Regions from separate parts of the Synechococcus sp. NOUM97013 genome, predicted to be linked through region 1. Evidence: predicted binding sites of a transcription regulator. Region 1 holds the regulator's gene; each other region holds the start of a gene.
What was found. Region 1 encodes NtcA, which controls nitrogen genes in cyanobacteria. Its sites were predicted from a motif close to GTANCNNNNGNTAC; they were not measured.
Positions count from the first base shown of each region.

Region 2: SynNOUM97013_RS13330 (molybdenum cofactor guanylyltransferase) is a predicted target of NtcA. The motif match lies at 1,473-1,486, and genes of this name have one in related genera.
Region 3: urtA (urea ABC transporter substrate-binding protein) is a predicted target of NtcA. The motif match lies at 1,173-1,186, and genes of this name have one in related genera.
Region 4: SynNOUM97013_RS13260 (DUF4278 domain-containing protein) is a predicted target of NtcA. The motif match lies at 1,938-1,951, and genes of this name have one in related genera.

Region 1 covers NZ_CP047941.1:343,575-346,780, reverse strand. The annotation lists gene SynNOUM97013_RS01675 (cob(I)yrinic acid a,c-diamide adenosyltransferase) at 1-533, opposite strand, end outside; gene rph (ribonuclease PH) at 669-1,403, shown strand; gene ntcA (global nitrogen regulator NtcA) at 1,470-2,204, shown strand; gene SynNOUM97013_RS01660 (DUF3084 domain-containing protein) at 2,263-3,206, shown strand, end outside.
Region 2 covers NZ_CP047941.1:2,493,189-2,496,394, forward strand. The annotation lists gene SynNOUM97013_RS13325 (GTP 3',8-cyclase MoaA) at 1-844, opposite strand, end outside; gene SynNOUM97013_RS13330 (molybdenum cofactor guanylyltransferase) at 841-1,428, opposite strand; gene SynNOUM97013_RS13335 (MFS transporter) at 1,679-3,206, shown strand, end outside.
Region 3 covers NZ_CP047941.1:2,471,903-2,475,108, reverse strand. The annotation lists gene SynNOUM97013_RS13225 (urease accessory protein UreF) at 1-541, shown strand, start outside; gene ureG (urease accessory protein UreG) at 541-1,146, shown strand; gene urtA (urea ABC transporter substrate-binding protein) at 1,266-2,576, shown strand; gene SynNOUM97013_RS13210 (branched-chain amino acid ABC transporter permease) at 2,669-3,206, shown strand, end outside.
Region 4 covers NZ_CP047941.1:2,478,694-2,481,899, reverse strand. The annotation lists gene SynNOUM97013_RS13270 (Zn-dependent hydrolase) at 1-710, shown strand, start outside; gene SynNOUM97013_RS13265 (DUF1028 domain-containing protein) at 707-1,384, shown strand; gene SynNOUM97013_RS13260 (DUF4278 domain-containing protein) at 1,688-1,855, opposite strand; gene SynNOUM97013_RS13255 (type 1 glutamine amidotransferase) at 2,053-2,796, opposite strand; gene ureC (urease subunit alpha) at 2,811-3,206, opposite strand, start outside.

The sequences.
Region 1 (3,206 bases):
ATCACATCCATTGATCCCGGACGAGCTTCCAAGCTGGCACGCACATCCTGTTCATCGAGGTATCCAAGGGCGATTGCCAGACCCAGCTCATCAAGCACCAGCTGATCGAGATCGCCGCAGGCGAGATGGTCGCGGGAAACCGCCCAGACTGCTTCGACCGCCTCAATCGTGGCCGGCTCGGATGAACTGGCGGGCTGCGACAGGCACTCCATCACGGCTGGGCGCATCCAGGTCATGCGGTCACACAAGGTAAGCGCAGCCTCAGGCCCCTGAGCAACACCGCCCTTAAGAAACTGCATCACGGCCACGCGGCTTCCCAGTCCGGCACTCCGCAGGGCCTGACTGAGCACAGTGCCAAAACTGCCGCGATAAGGAGCGGTGTGCACCTGAAGCTGACCTTCAGGGGCCACCAGATGCAGGGGTGGGCGAGGGTCAAGCGCCGGCAAGGGCTGAAGACGCGAGCGCTCCACTGCTCCGTGATCGGCACCGCGCCTATCGCGGGATCGATGGCTGGAGCTCAGGCTTGCGGTCATCGCGTTCGTCTGGACTGGTCCACAACGACCAGGAGGCTTCGAATCTAGCGGTGAAAATGCGATTCACAAGATCTTCGACACCATCCCTGGTGTCTCATACCGAATGGCAGGCTCATCAACACACGCTGATAACCGATGAGCGAAACCGCGCGCAACGATGGCCGCATGCCCGCCGACCTAAGGGATTTCTCGGTGGAATGGGACCCCATGGGCTTTGCCCTGAGCTCCGTGATTGTGCGCACTGGCCGCACCGCAGTGCTTTGCAGCGTTTGCCACGAGGAGGGCGTTCCCCGCTGGCGTCGGGATCAAGGCCTGGGATGGCTCAGTGCTGAATACCGCTTGTTGCCGGGATCCACTCCCGAACGTCAGCGACGCGAATTGATGAAACTCTCCGGGCGCACGCAGGAAATTCAGCGATTGATCGGTCGCAGCCTGCGGGCATGCCTGAACATGGAAGCGCTGGGGGAAAACACCCTGCTGGTGGACTGCGACGTGATTCAGGCCGATGCCGGCACCAGGACCGCGGCGATTACCGGATCCTGGCTGGCCTTGCAGAAAGCCTGCGAACGTTTAGTGGGGCAGAGCCGCCTCAGCAGCAATCCCGTGCAAGCGCAAGTGGCCGCCGTGTCCGTGGGCCTGATTGATGGTGCACCTCTTCTGGATCTCGACTACAGCGAAGACAGCCGCGCCGACGTGGACCTGAATGTGGTCATGAACAACGCCGGTGATCTCCTGGAGCTGCAAGGCACAGCGGAGGGTGCCGCCTTCAGCCGCCAACAGCTGAACAGCCTGCTGGACCTGGCGGAACCGGGCCTCAGCCGGCTGATGGCACACCAACAGACAGCACTCCAGGACTCACCAGCAGCGTGAAACGTGTTGATTGCTACAGGGTGACCCCGCATCGCTCCGTAACTTCCACCCATCAGATGGGTCGAGATGGCAGAAGTGATGCGCGGGTTCAGCCGAACCGTCCCACCCGTTGGTCGGATGCCTGAAACCAGCCTGACCAATGCACCCACGCCCTCCAGCCGAACGCTGCTGGAGGTGATCCGTGAGCTCGAAGGTGCCAGCACCGAACTGGTAGAGCGCAACAAAACGATCTTCTTCCCTGGCGATCCAGCAGAACGCGTTTACTTGATCCGCCGCGGCGCCGTGCGTCTCTCCAGGGTCTACGAATCCGGTGAAGAGATCACCGTGGCGCTACTGCGAGAGAACAGTCTCTTTGGGGTGCTCTCTCTGCTCACGGGTCATCGCTCCGACCGCTTCTATCACTCCGTTGCCTTCACACGGGTGGAAATGGTGACGGCACCTGCGAGCTCCGTCAGGCAGGCAATCGAAGCCGACACCAGCGTTGGGCTTCTGCTGCTGCAAGGTCTGTCCAGCAGGATCCTGCAGACCGAAACCATGATCGAAACGCTCACGCACCGCGACATGTCGTCGCGACTGGTGAGTTTTCTGCTGGTGCTTTGCCGCGATTTCGGCATTCCCAGCACGCAGGGCATCACGATCGACCTGCGTCTGTCCCACCAAGCGATCGCGGAAGCCATCGGTTCAACGCGGGTCACGATCACCCGTCTGCTCGGAGACTTGCGCAACTCCGGCCTGGTGGAGATCGACCGCAAGAAGATCACCGTTCTTGACCCCATCGCCCTAGCCAAGCGGTTCAGCTAAATGCTCGACGGGTGAAGATGGGCACCACTTCAGCGGGCTGCCGCATGGTTGAGAGCACGTGACAGGTTGGCTGCTGCTGCTGACCCTCCTCATCCTGGGGGGGGTGCTGTCAACACTTGGAGATCGCCTGGGCTCAAGGGTGGGCAAAGCCCGACTGAGTCTGTTTGGCTTGCGCCCACGTCAGACCGCAGTCCTGATCACTGTGCTCACAGGGAGCCTGATCAGTGTGCTGTCGCTCGGGCTGATGCTCCTGGTGAGTCGCCAGCTGCGGGTCGGCCTGTTCGAACTCAATGAACTCCAGGCGCGTCTGCGCAGCAGCCGCACCGCTTTGAAGGCCAGCCAAAAAGCACAGCAGGAATCACGCGACCAGCTCCAACAGGCCCGCAGCGATGAAATCGAAGCTCGGCAAACCCTGGCTGACGCGCAAGCCCGTGCCAGCGAATTGCGAAGCACGCTGCAACCGCTGCAGGAGCAGACCCGTCGCCTCGAAGCGGAGCGTCAGCGCCTCAGCCAGGACGTCAGCAATCGTGATGCCGAAATTCGTCGCACGGATGCCGAGCTGAACGCCGTTCGTGCACAGATCCGCGACGGCGAAAACGAACTGCTGCAACTGGAGGAGAATCTGCTCGCCCTGAGACGGGGCAATGTGGCGATCAGCAGTGGCCAGCCTCTTGCAACGGTCACCCTCAAACTCGATCGACCGGATCAGGCACGCCAGGTCATCGACCAGATCCTCAGAGAGGCCAATCAGCAGGCCTACCAACAGGTGCTACCGGGCGAAGCCCCGGATCGGCAGATTCTCTTGGTGCCCCGACAAGACATCAACCGGCTCGAACAGGCCATTCGCAAGCCCGGCACCTGGGTGGTTCTCTTGCGTTCCGCCGCCAATGTGCTCCGTGGCGAACGTGTGGTCTATGCCTTCCCGGATGTCCGTCCCAATGTCACGGTCACCATCGAAGGTGAAGTGCTGGCCACAACGACGCTCAACAGTGACGAACGCGA
Region 2 (3,206 bases), 400 kb from region 1:
GGTTGCAATCGCCGCAGAACGGCTCACTGATGGAGGCGACTACACCGACATCACTCACATCATCGTGATAGCGCCAACGCCGAGCCGTTCCTCCATCGTTGCGACCCAGTGGACTGAGGGGCCACCGCTCAGCAAGGCGCTGCACCATTAGCTCGGCCGGCAGCACTTGATCCATCCGCCAGCCATTGCGATTACCCACATCCATGTATTCGATCAGGCGCAGTTCCATCTGCTGGCTGCGCGCCAGCTCCGCCAGAGGAATCAACTGATCGTCGTTCACACCGCGTTGAATCACCGCGTTGAGCTTGAGGGCACCCGCAGCAGGGTTGAACCCAGCGTCTCGTGCAGCGACCAGACCAGCCAGCACCTGCTGCACCAATCCTTCACCGGCGATCCGTCCGCCACGCAGCCCAGCCATCCTTGCCGCGACAGCGCCATCGACCGCATCCAGACTCACGGTGATGCGATCCAGGCCTGTCTTCTTCAAGGCCTTGGCGCGCTGCTCCGACAACAACACACCATTGGTGGTGAGTGCCACGTCACGCAGACCAGCCAGAGGGTCACCAGGGGTGCGCCTGCCATCAGCCACTCCTGCCAACAACGGCATCAGCCGATCACTGAGCAGAGGTTCGCCACCAGTGAGGCGAAGGGTGTGCACACCAAGGCGCGCCGCAACGCGAATCAAACGCAGCTGCTGCTCCAGCGTCAGCATGACCGGAGGATCAACAGAATCCGGACAGCAATAGGGACACGCCAGATTGCAACGGGCGGTCAACGAGAGCCTCAGCACCCCCAGGGGCCTGGTGTGTTGATCAAGCGTCAACGCTGGAGAGGCGCAAGTCATCCAACCAACGCTGCCAGATCGGCTGGATGATTCACATTGCTGAGCTGCTGTGCAGGCAGTTGCAGAGTGTCGTGATCAATCCGCTGAAGCCAGCCAAACCATCGCGCCTGACCATCACGGAGTTCAGCATCCAGCCCCGCACGATTGCTGGCACTGCATGGATAAATCCCCAACAAGGGCTGAAGGCGTTGACCGTCATCGGCCACCAGCGCTCGCGATTCATCCCGACGCCACACATCCAGCAGCGCTTGCAACGCATCCACCTGCAGCGCAGGCATGTCCACCGGCAAAGTCAGCAGAGCCTGGGTCTCATCAGCAGTCAAGAGGCAACTGAATGCACGCAGAGGCCCGGACGGACTCCATGGTTCGGCCTGCACCGTGACCCCGGGCCAACCGGACAGACAGCGTCGATGGGTGGCATGCGCGCTCATCACACACACTTCAAGCCCCAGTGAGCGCAATAGCCGAACCTGCCGCTCCAACCAGGTGAATCCGTCCGCAGTGGTGATCAGCGCTTTGTCGGTGCCCATCCGACGACTGGCACCACCGGCAAAGACCACCGCTCTGAGCGATCGCGAGCCCACAACGAACCTCAGAACGTCAATTAATTAAAGAACGTGCTGTGCAAGTAACAACAGCTACGAATTGACGTGTTGCAGCCCTGAACTTTCAGCGTCAAGCCACCCGAGCCGATGATTTTGGTAGCGAAGACAACGAATCCTCTGCACCCCGAATGGTGCAATTATTCGGCGGTCTGCATGAGCGCCGCATCTTGAAATCCTGGGCGCCTTCGTTTCGACGCCGGGGTTTGACTCTCCATCCCAAACAAACCCCATGCTTGGCGAACTCTGGTCGTTCCAGGGGAGATACCGAACACTTCATCTCACCTGGATCGCCTTCTTCCTGACCTTCGTGGTCTGGTTCAATTTGGCTCCTCTGGCTTCCACCGTGAAAGCCGACCTTGACCTGACAGTGGGTCAGATCCGCACGGTGGCCATCTGCAACGTGGCCCTCACCATTCCCGCTCGTGTGCTGATCGGCATGCTGCTGGACAAATTCGGACCCCGGATCACCTATTCCTCGATCCTGGTGTTCTCCGCCTTTCCCTGTCTGCTGTTTGCTGCCGCTCAGGATTTCAACCAACTGGTGGTGGCACGTCTGCTCCTCTCCATCGTTGGTGCTGGCTTCGTGATCGGCATCCGCATGGTGGCTGAGTGGTTCCCGCCCAAGGAGATCGGCTTAGCTGAAGGCATCTACGGCGGCTGGGGCAACTTCGGCTCTGCCTTCTCTGCCCTCACCATGGTGGCCATCGCTGGCTTCCTGTCTTTCTCCGGCGGTTTTGAACTGCCCACCGGCGCAGTTCTCAACTGGCGCGGTGCCATCGCCCTGAGCGGCATCATCTCTGCCATCTACGGCGTCTTCTACTTCTTCAGCGTCACCGACACCCCTCCTGGGAAGGTTTACCAGCGCCCTGAGAGAACAGCTGGTCTGGAAGTCACCTCCATGCGTGACTTCTGGGGACTGCTGGGAATGAATGTTCCTTTCGCAGCCATCCTCGCCGTGCTGTGCTGGCGCCTGCAAAAGGTCGGCTTCCTTACCCCTGCCACCTATCCACTGGCTCTCGGTGCCGTTGCGGTCTGGTTCATCTTCCAGACCTGGGGAATCATCCGCACCAACCGCGAATTAATCCTCGGCAACAAGGTCTATCCCAAGGAAGACCGCTATGAATTCCGGCAGGTGGCCATTCTTGAGCTCACCTACATCGTGAATTTCGGCTCCGAGCTTGCTGTGGTGTCGATGCTTCCCACCTTCTTCGAAACCACCTTCGATCTGCCGAAGGCCACCGCAGGCATTCTCGCCTCCTGCTTCGCGTTCGTGAATCTGGTGGCGCGTCCTGCCGGCGGCCTGATCTCTGACAAGGTCGGTAGCCGCAAAAACACCATGGCCTTCCTCACCGCTGGCCTTGGCATCGGTTACCTGGTGATGAGCATGATCAAACCCGGCACGTTCTCCGGCCCGTCTGGAATCTTCGTGGCTGTGGTAATCACCATGCTCGCCTCCTTCTTCGTGCAATCCGGGGAGGGTGCAACCTTCGCTCTGGTGCCTCTGGTGAAGCGCCGCGTCACCGGACAGGTGGCAGGCCTGGTGGGTGCCTACGGCAACGTTGGTGCCGTGACTTACCTCACCATCTTCAGCTTGCTGCCCATGTGGATGGGTGGTGGTGCCGAGCCCGATCCGACGGTGATCGCCAACTCCAACAGCCGCTTCTTCCAGATTCTTGGAATTGCTGGTCTGATCGTGGCCTTCTTCTGCTACTTCTTCCTCAAGGAACCCAAAGGGTCCTTTGCGGATCTGCATGAAG
Region 3 (3,206 bases), 420 kb from region 1:
GCTGGAGGCTGAACTGCAGCGCGGTGCGTTGCGGTTGGAGGCTGCAGCGCTTCCGTCTCTGGCACGCGAGCTTGCGGCCTGGTCGGCAGGTGAGGCTGCGGCGAAGGAGCGTTTGATCGACCTGGACGGCTGGTTGCTTGCCACCCGTGAAGCCTCTGAGCTGCGTGCGCAACAGCGTCAGATGGGCCAGTCCTTGTTGCAGCTTTTGGCTGACATGGACCGGCCCCTCCCTGAAGCGGTGCCGTTGAGCTGGCCGGCTGCCTGGGCTGCTGCGGCATTGGCGTTGGAGGTGTCCCAGGAAGAGATGGTGGAGGGTTATCTCTACGGCTGGGTTGCCAATCAGCTCAGTGCCGCTGTTCGGCTGCTGCCGCTGGGGCCGACGCGGGCTCAGGTGCTGCAGCACCGCTTGCAGCCGTTGATCCGGGGTGAAGCCGACCAGTTGCTGCGCTGTGACCTCCAAACGCTCTGGACTGGTGGCGTGGGTGCGGGGATGGCCCAGCTCGCCCATGCTGAGTTGTATTCACGCCTGTTTCGAAGCTGATGAGCAGCAAGCTGCGTCTTGGGGTGGCCGGTCCGGTGGGTTCGGGGAAGACGGCTCTGGTTGAAGCCCTCTGTCGTCGCCTCCGTGATCACCTGCAGCTGGCTGTGGTCACCAACGACATCTATACGCATGAGGACGCTCAGTTCCTCACCCGTGTTGGAGCTCTGGAGCCGGAGCGGATTCGTGGGGTGGAGACGGGTGGCTGCCCTCACACGGCGATTCGTGAGGACTGCTCGATCAACCGTGCAGCCGTTGCCGAGTTGGAGGATCAGTTCCCTGGGCTGGATCTGGTGCTGGTGGAAAGCGGCGGTGACAATCTCGCGGCCAGCTTCAGTCCGGAACTGGTGGATCTCTGCATCTACGTGATTGATGTGGCGGCCGGCGACAAGATTCCGCGCAAGGGCGGGCCTGGTATCACCCGATCGGATCTGCTGGTGATCAACAAGATTGATCTGGCCCCGTTGGTCGGCGCCGATCTGGCGGTGATGGAGCGCGACACGCTGGCCATGCGCGGGGAGCGTCCCTGGTGCTTCGCCAACCTCCACAGCGGAGAGGGACTGGAGCGCATCGTTGAGTTTGTGTATCGACAGTTACCCAATTCCTGATCGCGGCCTACCCGGAGGGCAGAAGTGTTCCAGTTGATACATTCTCGTGGTGCGTCTGAAGTGCATGGTCATGGTTCGTTCGTCGTGAGACGACCGTTCATCACCGTGTTGCACATTTCATGAGCTCCTCTCTCTCAAAGCGTTTGTTTGCCGGCCTCGCCGCAACGTCGCTGGGTCTGGCTGTGACCGCCTGTGGCGGTGGTGAGAAGGCCAGCACCAATGCCAAGTGCGATGACAATGGCGAAAACTGCACCGTCACCGTCGGCATCCTGCACTCCCTGACCGGCACGATGGCGATCTCGGAGAAGACGCTCGTCGATACCGAAGAGTTGGCGATCGAAGAGATCAACGCCGCCGGTGGCGTTGAAGTGGATGGCAAGAAATACACCATCGAAACCATCGTTGAAGACGGTGCTTCCTCCTGGCCCACCTTCGCTGAGAAGTCCAAAAAGCTGATTGACCAGGACAACGTGCCCGTGGTCTTCGGTGGTTGGACCTCCGCCAGCCGCAAGGAAATGCTGCCGGTTTACGAGTCCAAGGACGCTTTCCTCTACTACCCGATTCAGTACGAGGGTCAGGAGTGCTCCAACAACATCTTCTACACCGGTGCGACTCCGAACCAGCAGTCGGAGCCTGCCACCAAGTTCATGTATGAGAAGTCGCCTGCTGCTGGCAAGCCCTTCTTCCTCGTGGGTTCGGACTACGTCTTCCCCCGCACGTCCAACACCATCACCAAATCTCAGGTGGAGCAGCTGGGCGGCAAGGTTGTCGGCGAGGACTACCTGCCCCTGGGTAACACCGAGGTGGCTCCGATCATCGCCAAGATCAAAAAGGCTCTGCCCGATGGCGGTGTGATCATCAACACCCTGAACGGTGACCAGAACGTCGCTTTCTTCAAGCAGATTCAGGACGCCGGCCTCACGCCTGCCAATGGCTACTACGTGATGAGCTACTCCATCGCGGAAGAAGAGATCAGCACGATTGGACCTGAGTTCCTCGAGGGCCACTACGGCGCTTGGAACTACATGATGTCGATCGACACGCCTGCTTCCAAGAAGTTCGCTGCTGACTTCAAGGCCAAGTACGGCGAAGACCGTCAGGTGGCTGACCCTCAGGAGTCTGCCTACAACATGGTTTATCTCTGGAAAGCCGCTGTTGAGAAGGCCAACAGCTTCGACAACGACAAGGTGCGTGAAGCTCTCGTCGGTATCGAATTTGATGCGCCTCAGGGCAAGGTCACTGTGATGCCGAATCACCACCTGTCTCAGACCGTGCGCATCGGTCAGATCACCAAGGATGGTCAGTTCGCCATTCTCGAGGAGACCGATGGCCCCATCGCTCCCCAGGCCTGGAACCAGATCCACCCGGATTCCACCGGCTTCGCCTGCGACTGGACCGATGCCTCCAAGGGCGGCAAGTACAAGCTCTGATCTTCTGATCAAAGCCTGATCTTTTTTCGCAGAGGAGCTCGTTTTCGGGCTCCTCTTTTGTTGTTTTCCTGAACGCTTCGTTTCAGACAGTCGTGCAATTGCTTTTTGAAAGTCTGTTCAACGGAGTGGCCATCGGCTCAGTGCTGCTGATGGCCGCCCTTGGATTGGCGATTGTTTTTGGCTTGATGGGTGTGATCAACCTCGCCCACGGTGAGCTGATCATGCTGGGGGCCTACACCACCTTCGTGGTGCAGATGATTTTCAAGCAGCCAGCGTTGGCATCCGTCTACAACCTCTACGTGCTGGTGGCGATTCCGATCGCGTTTGTTGTCAGTGGCGTCGTTGGTGTGTTGTTGGAACGCACGGTGATTCGTCGTCTTTACGGCAATCCTTTGGAGACATTGCTGGCGACCTGGGGTGTGAGTTTGATCCTTCAGCAGTTCGTGCGCAGTGTCCCGATGGCCAATGCGTCGGGCTTGATTCTTGCGCTGGTGCTGGGCTTCGGTCTGCCGTTATTTCTCCCGGATCGTTGGTTGAATGGTCCGCGCTCACGGCTGGTTCGTGCCGGGAGCTGGGGCGTCGCAGCCCTGTTCGGCGTTCTGTTGGCGAATGGCCTGGGCTCGTGGATCA
Region 4 (3,206 bases), 420 kb from region 1:
GTCGCCCGGATCATGCGGTTGCTGCTTTTCTGGAGTTGCACGTCGAGCAGGGGGCTGTTCTGGAGCATCGTGGTGACGCCATTGGTGTTGTTGAGGGCATCGTTGGTCAGCGGCGTTTCTCCATTCAGGTGGAGGGTCAGCCCAACCATGCCGGCACGACGCCGATGACCTTGCGCAAGGACGCCTTGGCTGCAGCGTCCAGAGTTGTGCTCGCGGTGGAGTCCATCGCCCAACAGCATCCAGGAGATCCTGTGGCGACGGTGGGTCGACTGGAGGTTTGGCCCAATGCCGCCAACGTGGTGCCCGGTTCCGTTTCGATGACGGTGGACATTAGGGATCTCAGCCCAGCTGTGCTGGATCAATTGGTCTCCAGCCTGGAGGATGAGCTGGAACGGATCTCCACAGCGACGGGATGCCCGATTCGCTTGGAGCCCCAGTTCCAGGTGGAGCCGACTCCTGCTTCTGCCATGGTGATGTCAACGATCGCGTCCGTGGCGACGGATCTCGGCTTGAACTGGAGCGGCCTTCCGAGTCGCGCCAGCCACGATGCCCAAGAGATTGGCCGTCGCTGGCCGATGGGCATGATTTTTGTTCCCAGTCGAGATGGTCTCAGCCATTCAGCGGCTGAATTCACCAGTGACCGCCAGTGTGTGGATGGCACGGCCGTCTTGCTGGAAACCATTCAGCGGCTCGATTGTGCGCTGACATGACCTTTTCGATCGTTGCCCGAGATCCAAGCAACGGCCGTTTTGGAGTAGCCGTGGCGACCTGTCACTTAGCAGTTGGATCCACTGTTCCTCACATTCGTTCTGGTGTCGGTGCTGTGGCCACGCAGGCACACACCAATCCCTATCTCGGGATCTGTGGTCTGGAACGGCTCGAACAAAGTGCCGATGCCGATGGGGTGCTCAGCAGCCTGCTTGCCGATGATCCCCACCGCGATCAGCGTCAGTTTCATCTCATTGATTCCGCAGGTCGGACAGCCTGTTGGACTGGTCAATCCTGTGGTGGCTGGGCTGGCCACCGCCATCACTTAAATCTTTCGGTGGCAGGGAATTACCTGGTCGGAGAAGAGGTGCTTGCAGCCATCGAGGAGGGATTTCTCAACAGCGACCCGACATGGAAATTGGGTAGGCGATTGATGTTGGCTCTACAGGCAGGTGAAGCCGCAGGCGGTGACCATCGTTCTGAAACATCCACATCGGCTGCGGTTCAGGTCAGTGGTGAAGCCGCCTTTCCACTTTTGGATTTACGCGTCGACTTTCGTGATGCTGCTGTCGAAGAATTGATGCGTGTGTACGAACGCAGCCAAGAGCTTTGGGTTCAAGAGTGGCGTGATTCGTTCACCGAGCTGCCACGCTTGAACCGTTTGATGGCTGGATAGGCCTCAGGAAGCTACAGAAGTTGCCCAATCCAGGCTGACGCCTGCCAGTCGGGCATCTTGAGCCAATTGCTTCATGCAGCTCACTTCAAACACGGCCTGCCCTGAGAGCAGAGCGTCCCATTCACTTTGAGGAAAGTGGCACTGAAGCCAGAACACTCCGTGGATGCTCGCTGGTTGCAGCAGCACCAGATCAGAGTCGTGGGGTTGTGCGATTAGATCCACGCAACTTATGCATCGCTGGATCTATTAACCCCTTTAGAGCCTGGCCTCAGTTGTTTTTCTTGATACCGAGTTGCGAATTGCTCAGCGTGTGTACTGAACACCGCGATAAATCAACTCCACGGGAATCCTTTGAGGAGATGTCTGCCGTGACTGATACACATTGCGGCGGTACGTCAGCTGAATCACCGGCTTTTGTGCGGCGCAGTGATTAGGGCTGTAGGTGTGTCCGCGATAGAGGAGTGTGCTCATGGTTGTTCAACGAAGCAAGCCCAGGTCCCCGTTCCATGGCCTGAGTCGTACTGCGCCACGTGTGTTACGTGGTGAACGTTTTGTAGCAACTGCTACGCAGCGATTGTCTGTAATGCGTCTCTTCTTTGGTCGTTCAGGCTGATACAAATTTAGAAAATTTTTGATTTTGATTTTTGCTTGGCGAGAACTAATTCGCTTCAGCTTCTTTTTGTTGTGAGCGGTAGCAACTGCCGCAGAGCGGCTGCGAAGAAGCGTGAGCCTTGGATTTGCAGGTCGTTCCCCACGCGTTGCCACACTCGCTTGATCTGCGCAGGGCCTTGCGTGCCCATGGCGCTCACCAAATAGGCCTCGTCTTGTGTGATCCATTGCTCGAGTGACGCCGTGCTCACCTCGAGATGGCATTGCAGGCCCAGGGCGTGGCGACCGATCCGAAACACCTGTTCCGCACAGTGCAGCGAGGACCCCAGCAGTGTGGCCTGTTCGGGAAGACGAATGCGGTCGCCGTGCCAGTGCAGCACCGTGGTGCTTGTGCCCAAGTCTTCCAGCAACGGTTCGGCGTCGGCTCCCACCAGCCAGTGAATCGCCCCGAGTCCCACTTCTTTTAGGGGGTGAGGTGGTTCACCTACCTGCAGTGCCTCGACTGAACCGCCTGCGGCGACGGCCAGGAGCTGTGCTCCCAGGCAGATGCCGATGACCGGCTTTTCAGCTTGGTGCCACGCCGCCAGCCAATCGAGTTCCGTTTGCAGCCAATTCAATCCTGCGCTGTGTCGATCGTTGACTCCCATCGGTCCCCCCAGCACCAGAGCCAGGCAGTCCGGACAATCGCTCGGTGCGGGCAGCGCATCGCCCCGGTCCGGACGCACGGTTCGAATGGTGAGGCCTTGTTGACTTGCCAAACGGCCGATCAGATCAGGCCCTTCGTGGTCCACATGTTGGACCACCAGCAGCGTGGGGCTCAAAGCAGCAGGTAGCGCTGGGCGAGGGGCAGCACCTCGGCGGGCTCACAGGTGAGCAGTTCACCATCGGCAAATACCTCATAGGTCTGCGGGTCCACACTCACCTTGGGCAGGGCTGAATTCAGCTTGAGGGCGCTCTTGCCCACGCTGCGGGTCTCTTTCACCGCCATGCAGGTGCGCTCCAGCCCCAGCTGACGTTGGATGTCGGCATCCATCCCCGCTTCGCTCACAAAGGTGAGACAGCTGGGGGCGAGGGCTTTGCCGAAGGCGCCGAACATCGGTCGGCCGTGCACCGGGCCGGGGGTGGGAATCGAGGCGTTGGCGTCGCCCATCTGGGCCCAGACGATCGAACCGCCCTTCACCACCAGTTCCGGGCGAATGCCGAAGAAGCCCGG